DNA from 3 places in the Streptomyces sp. NBC_01381 genome. Region 2 is predicted to be linked to each of the others. Evidence: riboswitches for the same ligand, from Rfam matches in the RefSeq annotation. Region 2 holds a riboswitch; each other region holds the start of a gene.

Region 1 (5,007 bases), on a different contig from region 2:
CCCCTGTCACCGCGTGCCGTCACGGCTCTACCATCGGCTTATCCGTAGCAGGCTCCCCTCCGTTTCTGCCCGACGGCTCGTACCCATGCGAGCCACCAAGCCCTACGGAGCATCGGGGGATGCACATGAACAGCGCTCCACACCTGCTCAATGAGGACCGCCCCGAGTTCGAGCGGATCCTCGATGAGGCGCTGCGCACCGCACCGAACCGTCCGGATCTCGCCGCAGTGGGCGAGCGGCTCAATCCCGAGCAGCTGCGCACCATGGCACTGAACGCCAGTGCGCTGATCACTGCCGCTGCCACGACCGAGTACACGCACTATGTGAAGGTCCGCGAGAAACTGCGCGAAAGCGGATCTGCCGCACCATCGATACGGGAACGGAGCAGCCAGAGCGAGGCGGAAGCCGGCTCGGGCGGCCTCGGTCTCGCCACCACGATGGGGGAGGTCACCGCCGAGACAGGGGCGGGGGCGGGGGCGATCGCCGTCGTCGCGGTGCTCGCACCCGTGCTCGCCGGGGCGGCCGCCGCGATCTTCCTGCTCGTGGGCTACATCCTGAAGATGCTCAACCCCGAGCCCGCCTTCGCGGACACCCTGCTCACCGCGGGATGGCTGTTCGGCGCGCTCACCGCAGGGGGCATCCTGGTCGCTGCGATCGGCCTGCTCCTGACCGCTCTGCGCAATGGCTCGACCTCGCTCCAGGCCGGCTCGCACGGCGAACGGAACGAGGAGGTGGCCCGCGCCAGGGAAGCCTGGGGCGAGGCACTCCTGGAGCGCGGCGTCCTGCCGTTCCTGCGGGAGGCGCTCGCGGATCCGGGGGCTGCACAGGTGGCCCGTACGGCGTCGGCGGACCCGAGCAGCCGCATGCCTCAACTGGGCTACCACCGGCCCGGGTTCAGCAGCCCGGACGGCGGTCCCTCCGCGGGGCCGCGGCCGAGCTACTCGAGTCCGGACTTCTCAAGCCCCGACTTCGGCGGGCCCGACCACAAGCCGGAGTAGCGGGTAGCGAACGCGCACGGCTGTGGGTCCCCCAACGGCTGTTGGGAGACCCACAGATTCGCGCTGTCCGGAACCTCGTGGGCCGCTTCAGGGGCCTGCTCGGTTCAGTCCGCGATCGGCAGATAGACCCGGTTGCCCGCCGCGGCGAACTCCTTGGACTTCTGCTCCATGCCCGCCTCGATCTCGTCCTGCGCCAGGTCACCGCCGTGCTGGCGACGGATGTCCTGCGAGATCTTCATGCTGCAGAACTTCGGCCCGCACATCGAGCAGAAGTGCGCCGTCTTCGCGGGCTCGGCCGGCAGCGTCTCGTCGTGGAACTCCCGTGCGGTGACCGGGTCGAGAGCCAGGTTGAACTGGTCCTCCCAGCGGAACTCGAAGCGCGCGTCCGAGAGCGCATCGTCCCAGTCCTGCGCGCCCGGGTGCCCCTTGGCGAGGTCCGCCGCGTGCGCCGCGATCTTGTACGTGATGACGCCCGTCTTCACGTCGTCCCTGTTCGGCAGGCCCAGGTGCTCCTTGGGCGTGACGTAGCAGAGCATCGCCGTGCCCCACCAGCCGATCATCGCGGCGCCGATGCCGGAGGTGATGTGGTCGTAGGCGGGCGCGATGTCCGTGGTCAGCGGGCCGAGCGTGTAGAACGGCGCCTCCTCGCAGATCTCCTGCTGGAGGTCGATGTTCTCCTTGATCTTGTGCATCGGGACGTGACCGGGGCCCTCGATCATCGTCTGTACGTTGTGACGCTTGGCGATCGTGTTGAGTTCCCCGAGGGTCTTCAACTCGGCGAACTGCGCCTCGTCGTTGGCGTCCGCGATCGATCCGGGGCGCAGACCGTCGCCGAGCGAGTACGTCACGTCGTACGCCGCGAGGATCTCGCAGAGCTCCTCGAAGTTCTCGTAGAGGAAGCTCTCCTTGTGGTGCGCCAGGCACCAGGCGGCCATGATCGAGCCGCCGCGCGAGACGATGCCGGTCTTGCGGCGCGCGGTGAGCGGGACGTACGGAAGGCGCACACCCGCGTGCACCGTCATGTAGTCCACGCCCTGCTCGGCCTGCTCGATGACCGTGTCCTTGTAGATCTCCCAGGTCAGCGCCTCGGCCTGGCCGTCGACCTTCTCCAGGGCCTGGTAGAGCGGCACCGTGCCGATGGGGACGGGGGAGTTGCGCAGGACCCACTCGCGGGTGGTGTGGATGTTGCGGCCGGTGGACAGGTCCATGACCGTGTCGGCGCCCCACTTGGTGGCCCAGGTCATCTTGTCCACCTCCTCCTCGATGGAGGAGGTGACCGCGGAGTTGCCGATGTTGGCGTTCACCTTCACCAGGAACTTCTTGCCGATGATCATCGGCTCGATCTCCGGGTGGTTGACGTTGGCCGGGATCACCGCGCGGCCCGCGGCGACCTCCGCGCGCACGACCTCGGGGTCGAGGTTCTCGCGGATCCCGATGAACTCCATCTCGGGCGTGATCTCGCCGCGACGGGCATACGCGAGCTGCGTCACCGCCTGGCTCTGACGGCCGCGGCGCGGCTGGCGGGGGCGGCCGGGGAAGACCGCGTCGAGGTTCTTCAGCCCGCCGCGGGGCGAGGTGTGCTTGATGCCGTCGTCCTCGGGACGGGGCGGGCGGCCCACGTACTCCTCGGTGTCGCCGCGGGCGATGATCCAGTTCTCGCGGAGGGGTGCGAGACCCCTGCGGACGTCGGTGTCGATGGACTCGTCGGTGTACGGCCCCGAAGTGTCGTACAGGGTCACGGCCTTGCCATTGGTGAGGTGCACCTGGCGGACCGGCACGCGCAGATCGGGGCGTGAGCCCTCGACGTACGCCTTGTGCCAGCCGATGGACTTCCCGGCCTCGTCGCTCTGGTTCTGCGTCGAGGCAGGCGTGCGTGCGTCCGATGTGGTCATGAGACCTACTCCCTACGCCGGCATTACCCGGTAACAGGTTCGGCGGTCGACGCAGCGGATCCCGTACGGCACCGGCACCATTCGTGCCGTTTCGTACGGAGTTCAGCGCCCTCTCAGCCCGGTGCTCCGAGCTCCCGCGTTTGCAAAGGTGCCCCCACGCTAGCGTCATATCGGGCGTGCTGAACAGAGGGCCCCCTCCGTTCTTGCGATGATCGGGCAGTGACCACCACAGAGCCGCCGCCGCGCCCGCCGTCCGAGCCGCCGTCTCAGCCGCCCTTCTCGACCCCGCCCGGGGACGGGCACGGGCGGGGGGACGGAGGCGGCGACGGGGGCGGCCACGGACATGGGCACTCGCACAGCCACGGCCCGGCGGCGCCCGTCTCCAAGCATCTGCGCAAGGTCATCGCCGCGGTGCTGATTCCTTTCGCCACCGCGGTCGTCGTGGGCCTCGCCGTGCTCTGGCCCGGTGGTGCACCGGGCCATGAGCGCACCGGGGTCGGCTTCGACCGGCAGACCGAGTCGGCGACGGTGACCAAGGTGGAGGAGCTGCCCTGCAAGGACGTGAACGCCTCGCAGCCGCCGCCCACCGGGGACACCTCCACCGCCGAGGGCCAGACCGCGCAGTCACGCGCGGAGGGCATGTGCAAGAAAGCGACGGTCGAGGTGACCAGCGGCAAGGACAAGGGCCGCACCTTCACCGAGATCGTCCAGCCGGACGCGCCCCGGCAGTTGAGTGAGGGCCAGCGGGTGGTGGTCGCCTATGAGCCCAAGGCCCCGGAGGCGCTGCAGTACTCGGTCACCGATGTGGACCGCACCGTCCCCATGGCGCTGCTCGCCGGGATCTTCGCCCTCGTCGTCGTCGTGGTGGGGCGGATGCGCGGTGTCATGGCCCTGGTGGCACTGGCGTTGAGCTTCCTCGTCCTGACCTTCTTCATCCTGCCCGCGATCTTGCAGGGCTCGAATCCGCTGGTGGTGGCGGTGGTCGGGGCCAGCGCCATCATGCTGATCGCGCTCTATCTGTGCCACGGGCTCACGGCCCGTACATCGGTCGCGGTCATCGGCACGCTGATCTCGCTCGTCCTCATCGCACTGCTCGGCTCGATCTTCATCGGCTGGGCCTCGCTGAGCGGCAACACGGACGACAACACGGGCCTGATTCACGGCCTTTACCCGGATATCGACATGAGCGGTCTGCTGCTCGCGGGCGTCATCATCGGCTCACTCGGTGTCCTCGACGACGTGACCGTCACGCAGACGTCCGCGGTCTGGGAACTGCACCAGGCCAACCCGACGATGGGCTGGCGCGGCCTCTACCGGGCGGGCATCCGCATCGGCCGCGACCACATCGCCTCGGTGGTCAACACCCTGGTCCTGGCGTACGCCGGCGCCGCGCTGCCGCTGCTCCTGCTCTTCTCGATCGCACAGAGCAGCGTGGGCACGGTGGCCAACAGCGAGCTGGTCGCCGAGGAGATCGTGCGCACCCTGATCGGCTCGATCGGCCTGGTCGCCTCGGTCCCGGTGACGACGGCACTGGCCGCCCTGGTCGTCTCGGCCGACCGCACCGGAGGCACCACCGCCGCGTCGGCCGCCCCGGCCCCCGCGGCTCCCGCAGCCGCCAAGCAGCGCCGCGTCGGAGGCGGTGGCCGACGCCGCAAGCGGTGAGGTGGCCCCGGGGGGAGCCGGAGGCCGGCCGCTAGCTAACGGGGAGCCGACGCCGAGCCCCCCCCCCCAGGCCAATGCCGCGAAATGCACCAACCTGCCATCCGGCTGTGCCCGTTGGCCCCCGGAGGTCAGCCCGCGCTCTGCTCCTCCGCGAGGATCCGGTCCAACGCCTCGTCCAGGTGCGTCTCGAAGTCGGCGAGCGCCCGCTCCTGCCCGAGCGGCACCAACTTGTCCGTACGGTCGAGGAATGCGAGCAGCGGCGGAATCCCCACCCGGAACAACGCCTGGTCACCGCCGACCTGAAGCCTGATGAGGACCTCTTCGAGCAGCTCGGGATCGGTGGGTGCGATGCGCACATCCCCGTCGCCGCACGCCCTGCCCACCCCGTCGATCAACAACTCCCGCCCGAACGCCCAGGTCACAGGAGCGTCGCCGGGCAGGTGGAAGGTCAGCCG
Region 2 (5,007 bases):
TTCGAATATCTCTGCAAGTGGGCTGCGCGTCGAGGTGCTGAGCCGTGATGCGTCATCTAGCAGTGCCCTTCTGACCTGCGTTGAGACACTTGAGTCGCGGCGTACAGCAATACGGGCCCAGCTCTCGGCGTACCTCTGAGGGCCGTGGCGGCATGAGGTCCGGGCAGGGTGCATGGGCTTCTTCTCGCACGTCAGCTGGGGGACCGCCGGGCCGTCTGTGGGCCGTCCAAGGGGGGCCCACGGCGACCAGTGGTGACCAACGACGACCACCACCGATAGGCGGTGACCTGGCCGGGCCCCAACCGTCTGCGACACTGGAATCACCATGCCTGTACCCGGAGAACTCACCTTCGTCGCGCCCCGCGGAGCCAAGAAGCCGCCGCGGCATCTCGCCGACCTCACGCCCGCCGAGCGCAAGGAAGCCGTCGCCGCCGCCGGCGAGAAACCGTTTCGCGCCAAGCAGCTCTCGCAGCACTACTTCGCGCGGTACGCGCACGACCCGGAGCAGTGGACCGACATTCCCGCCGGGTCCCGCGGCAAGCTCCAGGAGGCGCTGCTTCCCGAGCTGATGTCCGTGGTGCGGCACATCAGCTGTGACGACGACACCACCCGTAAGACGCTGTGGCGGCTCTTCGACGGGACGCTCGTCGAGTCCGTGCTCATGCGCTATCCGGACCGGGTGACGATGTGCATCTCGTCGCAGGCCGGGTGCGGGATGAACTGCCCGTTCTGTGCGACGGGGCAGGCCGGTCTCGACCGGAATCTGTCGACCGCCGAGATCGTGCACCAGATCGTGGACGGGATGCGTGCGCTGCGGGACGGGGAGATCCCCGGTGGGCCCGCGCGGCTGAGCAACATCGTCTTCATGGGGATGGGCGAGCCGCTCGCCAACTACAACCGGGTGATCGGGGCGATCCGCAGGCTGACCGATCCCGAGCCGGACGGTGTCGGGCTCTCGCAGCGCGGCATCACCGTGTCGACCGTCGGGCTCGTGCCCGCCATCCACCGGTTCGCCGACGAGGGCTTCAAGTGCCGCCTCGCGATCTCCCTGCACGCGCCCGACGACGAGCTGCGCGACACCCTCGTACCCGTCAATACGCGGTGGAACGTGCGGGAGGTGCTGGATGCCGGCTGGGAGTACGCGGCCAAGTCCGGGCGCCGGCTTTCCATCGAGTACGCGCTGATCAGGGACATCAACGACCACGCGTGGCGCGGTGACCGGCTCGGGCGGCTGCTCAAGAACAAGCCCGTGCATGTGAACCTGATCCCGCTGAACCCGACGCCGGGCTCGAAGTGGACGGCATCGCGGCCGGAGGACGAGAAGGCCTTCGTGGACGCCATCGCCGCTCATGGGGTGCCTGTCACGGTTCGTGACACCCGTGGCCAGGAGATCGACGGGGCGTGCGGTCAGCTCGCCGCGTCGGAGCGTTAGGCTGGCCGAAACACAACTTCATAGCCGAAACACATCTTCATATTCCGACAGGGGAGCGCCACAGCGCTGAGAGTGCGGCAGCCAAGGACAGGTTGGCCGCAGACCCTCTGAACCTTGCCCGGGTCATTCCGGGTAGGAAGTTCGGACATCACTCAAGCTGTTGCGCCCTGCCCGCGGACCCTTCCGGTCCGTGGGCAGGGCCGCGTCTCTTCCTGGTCACCCCCAGGAGGATTGAATTCAGTGAGCACCACCAAGAAGGTCACGGTCACCGCCGTCGCGGTGACCCTCGGGATCGTCGCGCTCTCCGCTTGCGGCAGCTCCGACGGCAGCGGCGACAACGCCGCAGACTCCAAGAACGTCACGCTGGTCAGCCATGACTCCTTCGCCGTCTCCAAGGACGTACTGAAGGAGTTCGAGAAGCGGTCCGGCTACAAGGTCAGCGTTCTCAAGGACGGGGACGCAGGCGCCGCCGTGAACAAGGCGATCCTGTCCAAGGACAACCCGCAGGGCGATGTCTTCTTCGGCGTCGACAACACCCTGCTCTCGCGGGCGCTCGACAACGACCTCTTCCAGTCGTACGAGGCCAAGGGCTCGGACCAGATCGCCTCGCAGTTCCGCGTCGATCAGGACAAGCACCGGGTGACGCCCGTCGACAGCGGCGACATCTGCGTCAACTACGACAAGAAGTACTTCGCCGACAAGAAGCTGGCGCCGCCGAAGTCCTTCGACGATCTGGTCAAGCCCGCCTACAAGAACCTCCTCGTGACCGAGAACGCGTCGACCTCGTCGCCCGGGCTCGGCTTCCTGCTCGGCACCGCCGCCCAGTACGGCGACGACGGCTGGCAGGGCTACTGGAAGAAGCTCAAGGCCAACGGCGTCAAGGTCGTCGACGGCTGGGAGCAGGCCTACAGCGAGGAGTTCTCCGGCTCCACCGGCGGCAAGAAGGCCAAGGGCGACCGGCCGCTCGTCGTCTCCTACGCCTCGTCGCCGCCCGTCGAGGTGCTCTACGCCAAGCCGCAGCCCAAGGAGGCGCCGACCGGCGTCGCGACCGGCACCTGCTTCCGGCAGGTCGAGTACGCGGGTCTGCTCGGCAACGCCAAGAACGAGAAGGGCGGCAAGGCGCTGCTCGACTTCCTGATCAGCACCGAGTTCCAGCAGGACATGCCGCTGAACATGTTCGTGAACCCGGTGCGGGAGGGCGTCGAGCTGCCCGAGCTGTTCGTCAAGCACGGCGTGAAGGTCGACGAGCCGGAGACCATGGCCCCGAAGAAGATCGCCGACAACCGTGATCAGTGGGTCAAGTCGTGGACCTCGCTCGTACTGAAGTAAAGGCCCCCGCTCGTAAGGGGTTCACGCGCGGGAGCGCGGCTCGGCTCGGTCTCATGGCCGTGCCCGTCGCGTTCTTCGCGGTCTTCTTCGCCTATCCGGTCGCCGCGATCGTCGCGCGCGGCCTGAAGGTGGACGGGGAGTGGCAGTTCGGGCGGATCGCGGAGGTCATCGGGCAGTCCGACGTGCGGCACGTGCTGTGGTTCACCACCTGGCAGGCGCTCGCGTCGACCGCGCTCACGCTGCTCATCGCGCTCCCCGGCGCGTATGTCTTTGCGCGCTTCGAGTTCAGGGGCAAGCAGGTGCTGCGGGCCGCCGTCACGGTGCCGTTCGTGCTGCCGACGGTCGTCGTCGGGACCGCGTTCCTCGCCCTTGTCGGGCGCGGGGGGCTGTTCGACGAGATGTGGGGCCTGCGGCTCGACACGACGGTGTGGGCGATTCTGCTCGCGCACGTCTTCTTCAATTACGCCGTCGTCGTACGGACCGTCGGCGGGCTCTGGTCGCAGCTCGATCCGCGCCAGGAGGAGGCCGCGCGGATGCTCGGCGCCTCGCGCTGGAGGGCCTGGCGGACGGTGACGCTGCCCGCGCTCGGCCCCGCGGTCGCGGCGGCCGCGCTGATGGTCTTCCTGTTCACCTTCACTTCCTTCGGCGTCGTACAGATCCTCGGCGGCCCCGCGTACTCGACGCTCGAAGTCGAGATCTACCGGCAGACCGCCCAGCTCCTCGACCTGTCGACGGCCGCCGTCCTGACGATCGTGCAGTTCGTGGCGGTCGGCCTGATCCTCGCCGTGCACGCGTGGACCGTACGCAGGCGGGAGACCGTCCTGCAGTTGGTCGACGCCTCCACGGTCGCCCGGCGGCCGCGCGGCGTGGGGCAGTGGGCGTTGCTCGGCGGGGTCATGCTGACGATCGCCGTGCTGATCCTGCTGCCGCTCGGCGTGCTGATCGAGCGGTCGCTGAGCGGCCCCGACGGCTATGGCTTCACCTACTACCAGGAGCTGACATCGGCGGAGGGCGGCGCCTTCCTGGTCCCGCCGATCGACGCGGTCTGGAATTCCCTCCAGTACGCGCTCGCCGCCACCGCCATCGCCCTGGTGATCGGCGGTCTCGCCGCGGCGGCGCTCACCCGGAAGGCCGGTCGCCTGGTGCGCGGCTTCGACGCGCTGCTCATGCTGCCGCTCGGGGTGTCCGCGGTGACGGTCGGCTTCGGGTTCCTGATCACGCTGGACGAGCCGCCGCTCGACCTGCGCTCCACCTGGATCCTGGTGCCCCTTGCGCAGGCACTGGTCGGCGTGCCCTTCGTCGTACGCACCATGCTTCCCGTCCTGCGCGCGGTCGACGGACGGCTGCGCGAGGCGGCGGCCGTGCTCGGGGCGTCGCCGCTGCGGGCGTGGCGCGAGGTCGACCTGCCGATGGTGCGGCGGGCGCTGCTGATCGCGGCCGGGTTCGCCTTCGCGGTGTCCCTGGGTGAGTTCGGCGCGACCGTATTCATCGCGCGGCCGGACAATCCGACGCTGCCGGTCGCCGTGGCCCGGCTCCTCGGGCGGGCCGGGGAGCTCAACTACGGGCAGGCGATGGCCCTTTCGACGATCTTGATGGTGGTGTGCGCGGTGTCGCTGCTGCTGCTCGAACGGCTCCGTACCGACCGCACGACTGGGGAGTTCTGATGGGTGTGGCCACGGGAGCGGGTGCGGGTGCCGGTGTGGGGCTGCTGACGCTGGCGGATGCGACGGTGCGGTTCGGGGCGCGGGCCGTGCTCGACCGCGTCGACCTCGAGGTCGCCGAGCACGAGATCGTGTGCGTCCTCGGGCCGAGCGGCAGCGGCAAGTCGACGCTGCTGCGGGCGGTCGCGGGGCTGCAGGAGCTGGACGGCGGGCAGGTGCTGCTCGACGGACGGGACCAGCGGGGGGTGCCCGCGCACAAGCGGGGCGTCGGCCTGATGTTCCAGGACCATCAGCTCTTTCCGCAGCGCGACGTGGCGGGCAATGTCGCCTTCGGGCTGCGGATGCACGGCGTGGCGCGGGGCGAACAGGCCCACCGGGTGGCCGAGTTGCTCGACCTCGTGGGGCTTCCGGGTGCCCAGCGGCGGGCCGTCGCCTCGCTCTCCGGCGGCGAGCAGCAGCGGGTCGCGCTTGCGCGTGCGCTCGCTCCTAGGCCTCGGCTTCTCATGCTCGATGAGCCGCTCGGGCAGCTCGACCGGTCGCTGCGGGAGCGGTTGGTCGTCGAACTCCGCGAGCTCTTCGACGAGT
Region 3 (5,007 bases), on a different contig from region 2:
TCACGGAGACGAAGCTGGGGGCCACCGCCTCGACCCGGCGCAGCGCGTTCCACAGGTTCCGCTCGCCCTTCGGGGTCTTCGGCGCCGAGAACTCGAACGAGTACGTGGTCTTGCCGGTCGCGAGCATGTCGCGCACGGTTCGTGCGCGATCTGTCCTGGTGGAAGCAGTGCCTAGGGCCATACCGGCAGGTTAGCGACGGGGTGCCGCACCGGCTAATCCCCGTCCACCTTACGGACAGCTTCCCCGGAGGATGGCCGAAGAACGCCGATCAGGCCGTACGCAGCCGCTTTGCGAAGTCCGCCGCCGCTGCGGCCGGATCGTCGGCCTCGGTGATGGCCCGGACGACGACGACGCGGCGGGCGCCCGCTTCGAGCACCTCGTCCAGATTGCCCGCGTCGATGCCGCCGATCGCGAACCACGGGCGGTCCGTGCCCAGCGACGCCGTGTACCGGACCAGGTCGAGACCGGGGGCGTGCCGTCCCGGCTTGGTGGGGGTCGGCCAGCAGGGGCCCGTGCAGAAGTAGTCCACGCCGTCCTGGACGGCCGCCGCTGCGGCCTCGGACTCGGCGTGCGTGGAGCGGCCGATGAGGACGTCGTCGCCCAGGATGCGGCGGGCCGCGGGCACGGGCAGGTCGCCCTGGCCCAGGTGCAGCACATCGGCGCCGATGGCGTGCGCGACGTCCGCGCGGTCGTTCACGGCGAGGAGCTTGCCGTGCCGGCGTGCGGCGTCGGCGAAGAACTGGAGGTGCTCGAGCTCCTCGGCCGCCTCCAGGCCCTTGTCGCGCAGCTGCACGATGTCGACGCCGGCGCCGAGGACCGCGTCGAGGAACTCCGGGAGGTCTCCCTGGCGCTTGCGGGCGTCCACGCACAGGTAGAGGCGGGCGTCGGCGAGCTGCTCGCGGGCAGGCGTGATGGCCATGGAGTGTTCCCCCCGGGTGTCGGTGGCGGTGGCGTACGGGCCGCGTGGAGCGCGCTGCGGCCCGTACACCGCACGGTTCGGATCAGGTCAGACGGCGAGCGCCTGGGCGCGGCGCTTCACCTCCGTGCCGCGATTCTCGCTCAGCGCCTGCGCGGGCGTGCCCGGCAGGGTCGGGTCGGCGGTGAAGAGCCACTCCAGCATCTCTTCGTCGGAGAAGCCGTCGTCCCTCAGGAGCGTCAAGGTGCCGGTCAGGCCCTTGACGATCTTGTCCTCGTCGATGAAGGCGGCAGGCACCTGGAGCGCGCGGTTCTCACCACGGCGCACGGCGATCAGCTGGCCCTCCTTGACCAGCTGGCGCACGCGCGTCACCTCGACGTCGAGCATTTCGGCGATGTCGGGGAGGTGGAGCCATGCGGGGACGAGAGCATCAGTCTTTGCGTCAATCTCGGTCACAGGACAAAGCGTATCCCCGGCGACTGACAGAGGGCGGCACGGCCGGCGCGGCTACTCCAGGACCGCCATCTTGAGCGGCACCGACGGATCCGCCGCCTTGGCCGGATCGAGCCGTGCGCCGCTCTCGATCAGCTTGCGGCCCTGGGCGAGGTCCCGGGGGCGCCCCACCGCGAGGACGGCCACCAGGGCGCCCGCGCGCAGCCAGCACACCGTCCAGGCCGCGCCCGCCGGGTCGCCGCGCCACACCAGTGCGTCGGCGGAGCCGTGGTGTCCCGCGTACTGGACGAAGCGGCCGAACTGCTCGGACCAGAAGTACGGGACCGGGTCGTACGCCGAAGGGGTCTCGCCGATGATGTTGGCCGCGACCGTGCGCGGGCCCTGGAGGGCGTTGTCCCAGTGGTGGACGAGGAGACGCTCGCCGTACCTTCCCGAAGGGAAGGAGGAGCAGTCCCCGACCGCGTACACGTCCGGTTCCGAGGTCCTCAGGTGATCGTCGGCGACGACCTCCCGGTGGGCGCCGAGGGCGATCCCGGAGTCCGCGAGCCACTGCGTGGCGGGCCGGGCGCCGATGCCGACGACGACCGCGCCGGCGGGCAGCCGGGTGCCGTCGTCGAGGAAGACGGTGCCGGGCTCGACGCGCTCCACGCGCGCGTGGGTGCGCAGTTCGGCCCCGGAGTCCGCGTACCAGGCGGTCATCGGCGCCGCGACCTCGGCGGGCAGCGCCCCCGCGAGCGGCCGCTCGGCGGCCTCGACCACGGTGACCGCGCAGCCCGCCTCGCGCGCGGCGGTGGCGAACTCGGCGCCGATCCAGCCCGCCCCGACGACCACGATGTCGTGCTGCTCGGCGAGCACCGGGCGCAGCCGTTCGGCGTCGTCCAGGGTGCGCAGCAGATGCACGCCGGGGACTCCGGATGCGCCCGGCAGCAGGATCGGCTCGGCGCCGGTGGCGATGACGAGGACGTCGTACGGGACCGGGCCCCGCTCGGTGTCCAGTTCGTGGTCCGCGGGGCGCACGCCCGTGACCTCGTGGCCCAGGCTCAGTTCGATGCCCAGCGCCTCGAAGTCGACGTCGAAGGCGGAGCCCTCCGCCTTGCCGAGCAGCACGGCCTTGGACAGCGGCGGCCTGTCGTACGGCTGATGGGGTTCCGCCCCGATGAGGGTGACCGCACCGGTGAACCCCTGATCGCGCAGGGCCACGGCGGTCTGCACCCCGGCCATCCCCGCGCCGACGATGACGACCTGGCGCTCTGCCTGCCTCTGCTGCTCGCTCACCCGATCACTGTAGGGCGGCACAGGACGCCGACTTCAGGGCGCGACGAGGAGATCTCTGACACACCGTCACCGCCCATACCCGGACAGCTCCCCCTACTGCCACCGGACACTACGGGCTAGGGTGGCCGGTGCAGAGCACTCGCGGGAGCCCGGACGCACCGGGCTGAGAGGGAGGCTGGGACGGCCTCCGACCGTACGAACCTGATCCGGGTCATGCCGGCGAAGGGAGGGGCTGGACACCCATGCATCCACATACACCACCCCATGCGACGACGGACGTCCTCGTCGTCGGGGGCGGCATCATCGGCCTGGTCACGGCCTGGCGGGCGGCGCAGCGCGGCCTGTCCGTGGCGGTCGTGGACCCCGAGCCCGGCGGCGGCGCGGCGCAGGTCGCCGCGGGCATGCTGGCCGCGGTCACCGAGCTGCACTACGGCGAGCAGACGCTGCTCGGCCTGAATCTGGCCTCCGCGAAGCGTTATCCGGAATTCGCGCAAGAACTGACGGAGGCGAGCGGTCGCGATCTCGGCTACCGCGCGTGCGGCACGCTCGCCGTCGCGCTGGACTCCGACGACCGCGCCCATCTGCGCGAACTGCACACCCTTCAGCGCCAGTCGGGGCTCGCATCGGAGTGGCTGAGCGGGCGCGAGTGCCGCCGCCTCGAACCGATGCTCGCGCCCGGTGTGCGCGGCGGGCTCCGCGTGGACGGCGACCACCAGGTCGACCCGCGCAGGCTCGCAGCGGCGCTCCTGGTGGCGTGCGAGCGGGCCGGCGTGGTCTTCCACCGGGCGTGGGCTGAGCGCCTGACGGTCGTACGCGACCGGGCCACCGGTGTCGTCCTCGCGGACGGCGCCGCCCTGGAGGCCAGCCGGACCGTGCTGGCCGCGGGCAGCCTCAGCGGACGCCTCACAGGGGTCCCTGAGGGGGTTCTGCCGCCCGTTCGCCCGGTCAAGGGGCAAGTGCTGCGGCTTACGGTGCCGGAGCGCTACGCGCCGTTCCTGAGCCGTACGGTGCGCGCCGTGGTCCGGGGCAGCCAGGTCTATCTGGTGCCGCGCGAGAACGGCGAGCTGGTGGTCGGCGCGACCAGCGAGGAGCTCGGCTGGGACACGACGGTCACCGCGGGCGGCGTGTACGAGCTGCTTCGGGACGCCCACGAGCTCGTACCGGGCATCACGGAACTGCCGCTGACCGAGACCCGCGCGGGACTGCGCCCCGGCTCCCCCGACAACGCGCCGATGCTCGGCCCCACCGCCCTGCCCGGCCTCCAGCTGGCCACCGGCCACTACCGCAACGGCGTACTCCTGACGCCCGTCACCGGCGACGTCATGGCGCACGCCCTGGTCACCGGTGAACTGCCCGACGAGGCACGGGCGTTCACTCCCAGCCGGTTCGCGACGGCCCCCTCGGCACCGGCCCCCTCGGCACAGTCCCTCATGGAGCAGCCCGCATGACCCACTCAGCCGTCTCAGTCAACGGAGAAGTCCGCGAGGTGGCCGCGGGCACCACGCTCGAGTCCCTGGTCGCCACGCTCACCGCGGCCCCGTCCGGCGTCGCCGCGGCGCTCAACGAAACCGTCGTCCCGCGCGCGCGGTGGTCCACCACGGCGCTCGCCGACGGCGACCGCGTCGAAGTGCTCACCGCCGTCCAAGGAGGCTGAACCGACATGGCAGACGACCCTTTCGTCATCGGCGGGCTCACGCTCTCCTCACGACTGATCATGGGTACGGGCGGTGCGCCCAGCCTCGACGTGCTCGAGCGGTCCCTCGTCGCCTCCGGAACGGAGCTGACCACAGTCGCGATGCGCCGCCTCGATCCGGGCGTACAGGGCTCGGTGCTCTCCGTGCTCGGCCGGCTCGGCATCCGGGTCCTGCCGAACACGGCGGGCTGCTTCACCGCGGGCGAGGCCGTCCTGACCGCCCGGCTCGCCCGCGAGGCGCTCGGCACGGATCTGGTGAAGCTGGAGGTCATCGCGGACGAGCGCACCCTGCTCCCCGATCCGATCGAGCTCATCGACGCCGCCGAGACCCTGGTCGACGACGGCTTCACGGTCCTTCCCTACACGAACGACGACCCGGTCCTCGCCCGGAAGCTGGAGGACGTGGGCTGTGCGGCGATCATGCCGCTCGGGTCGCCCATCGGCTCCGGGCTCGGGATCCGCAACCCGCACAACTTCCAGCTGATCGTCGAGCACGCGCGCGTGCCGGTGATTCTGGACGCGGGGGCGGGCACGGCGTCCGACGCGGCGCTCGCGATGGAGCTGGGGTGCGCGGGTGTGATGCTCGCCTCGGCCGTGACGCGGGCGCAGGAGCCGGTGCTCATGGCGGAGGCCATGCGGCACGGCGTCGACGCGGGGCGCCTGGCCTTC

What was found. A riboswitch is a leader RNA that binds a small molecule or an ion and turns the genes downstream of it on or off. The one in region 2 is predicted to bind thiamine pyrophosphate.
Region 1: another riboswitch for thiamine pyrophosphate. It lies ahead of thiC (phosphomethylpyrimidine synthase ThiC); the one in region 2 lies ahead of OG453_RS27225 (thiamine ABC transporter substrate binding subunit).
Region 3: another riboswitch for thiamine pyrophosphate. It lies ahead of thiO (glycine oxidase ThiO); the one in region 2 lies ahead of OG453_RS27225 (thiamine ABC transporter substrate binding subunit).

The regions. Positions count from the first base shown of each region.
Region 1 is NZ_JAPEPI010000001.1:827,342-832,348, reverse strand. Features, by position in the region: gene OG453_RS03995 (hypothetical protein) at 120-998, shown strand; gene thiC (phosphomethylpyrimidine synthase ThiC) at 1,103-2,890, opposite strand; TPP riboswitch at 2,883-3,038, opposite strand; gene OG453_RS03985 (YibE/F family protein) at 3,110-4,552, shown strand; gene OG453_RS03980 (SsgA family sporulation/cell division regulator) at 4,681-5,007, opposite strand, start outside.
Region 2 is NZ_JAPEPI010000002.1:1,195,363-1,200,369, forward strand. Features, by position in the region: gene rlmN (23S rRNA (adenine(2503)-C(2))-methyltransferase RlmN) at 326-1,432, shown strand; TPP riboswitch at 1,472-1,589, shown strand; gene OG453_RS27225 (thiamine ABC transporter substrate binding subunit) at 1,673-2,761, shown strand; gene OG453_RS27230 (iron ABC transporter permease) at 2,737-4,425, shown strand; gene OG453_RS27235 (ABC transporter ATP-binding protein) at 4,425-5,007, shown strand, end outside.
Region 3 is NZ_JAPEPI010000001.1:3,005,049-3,010,055, reverse strand. Features, by position in the region: gene metF (methylenetetrahydrofolate reductase [NAD(P)H]) at 1-181, opposite strand, end outside; gene thiE (thiamine phosphate synthase) at 270-920, opposite strand; gene OG453_RS14165 (Rv2175c family DNA-binding protein) at 1,008-1,373, opposite strand; gene OG453_RS14160 (NAD(P)/FAD-dependent oxidoreductase) at 1,425-2,645, opposite strand; TPP riboswitch at 2,777-2,890, shown strand; gene thiO (glycine oxidase ThiO) at 2,888-4,093, shown strand; gene thiS (sulfur carrier protein ThiS) at 4,090-4,299, shown strand; gene OG453_RS14145 (thiazole synthase) at 4,306-5,007, shown strand, end outside.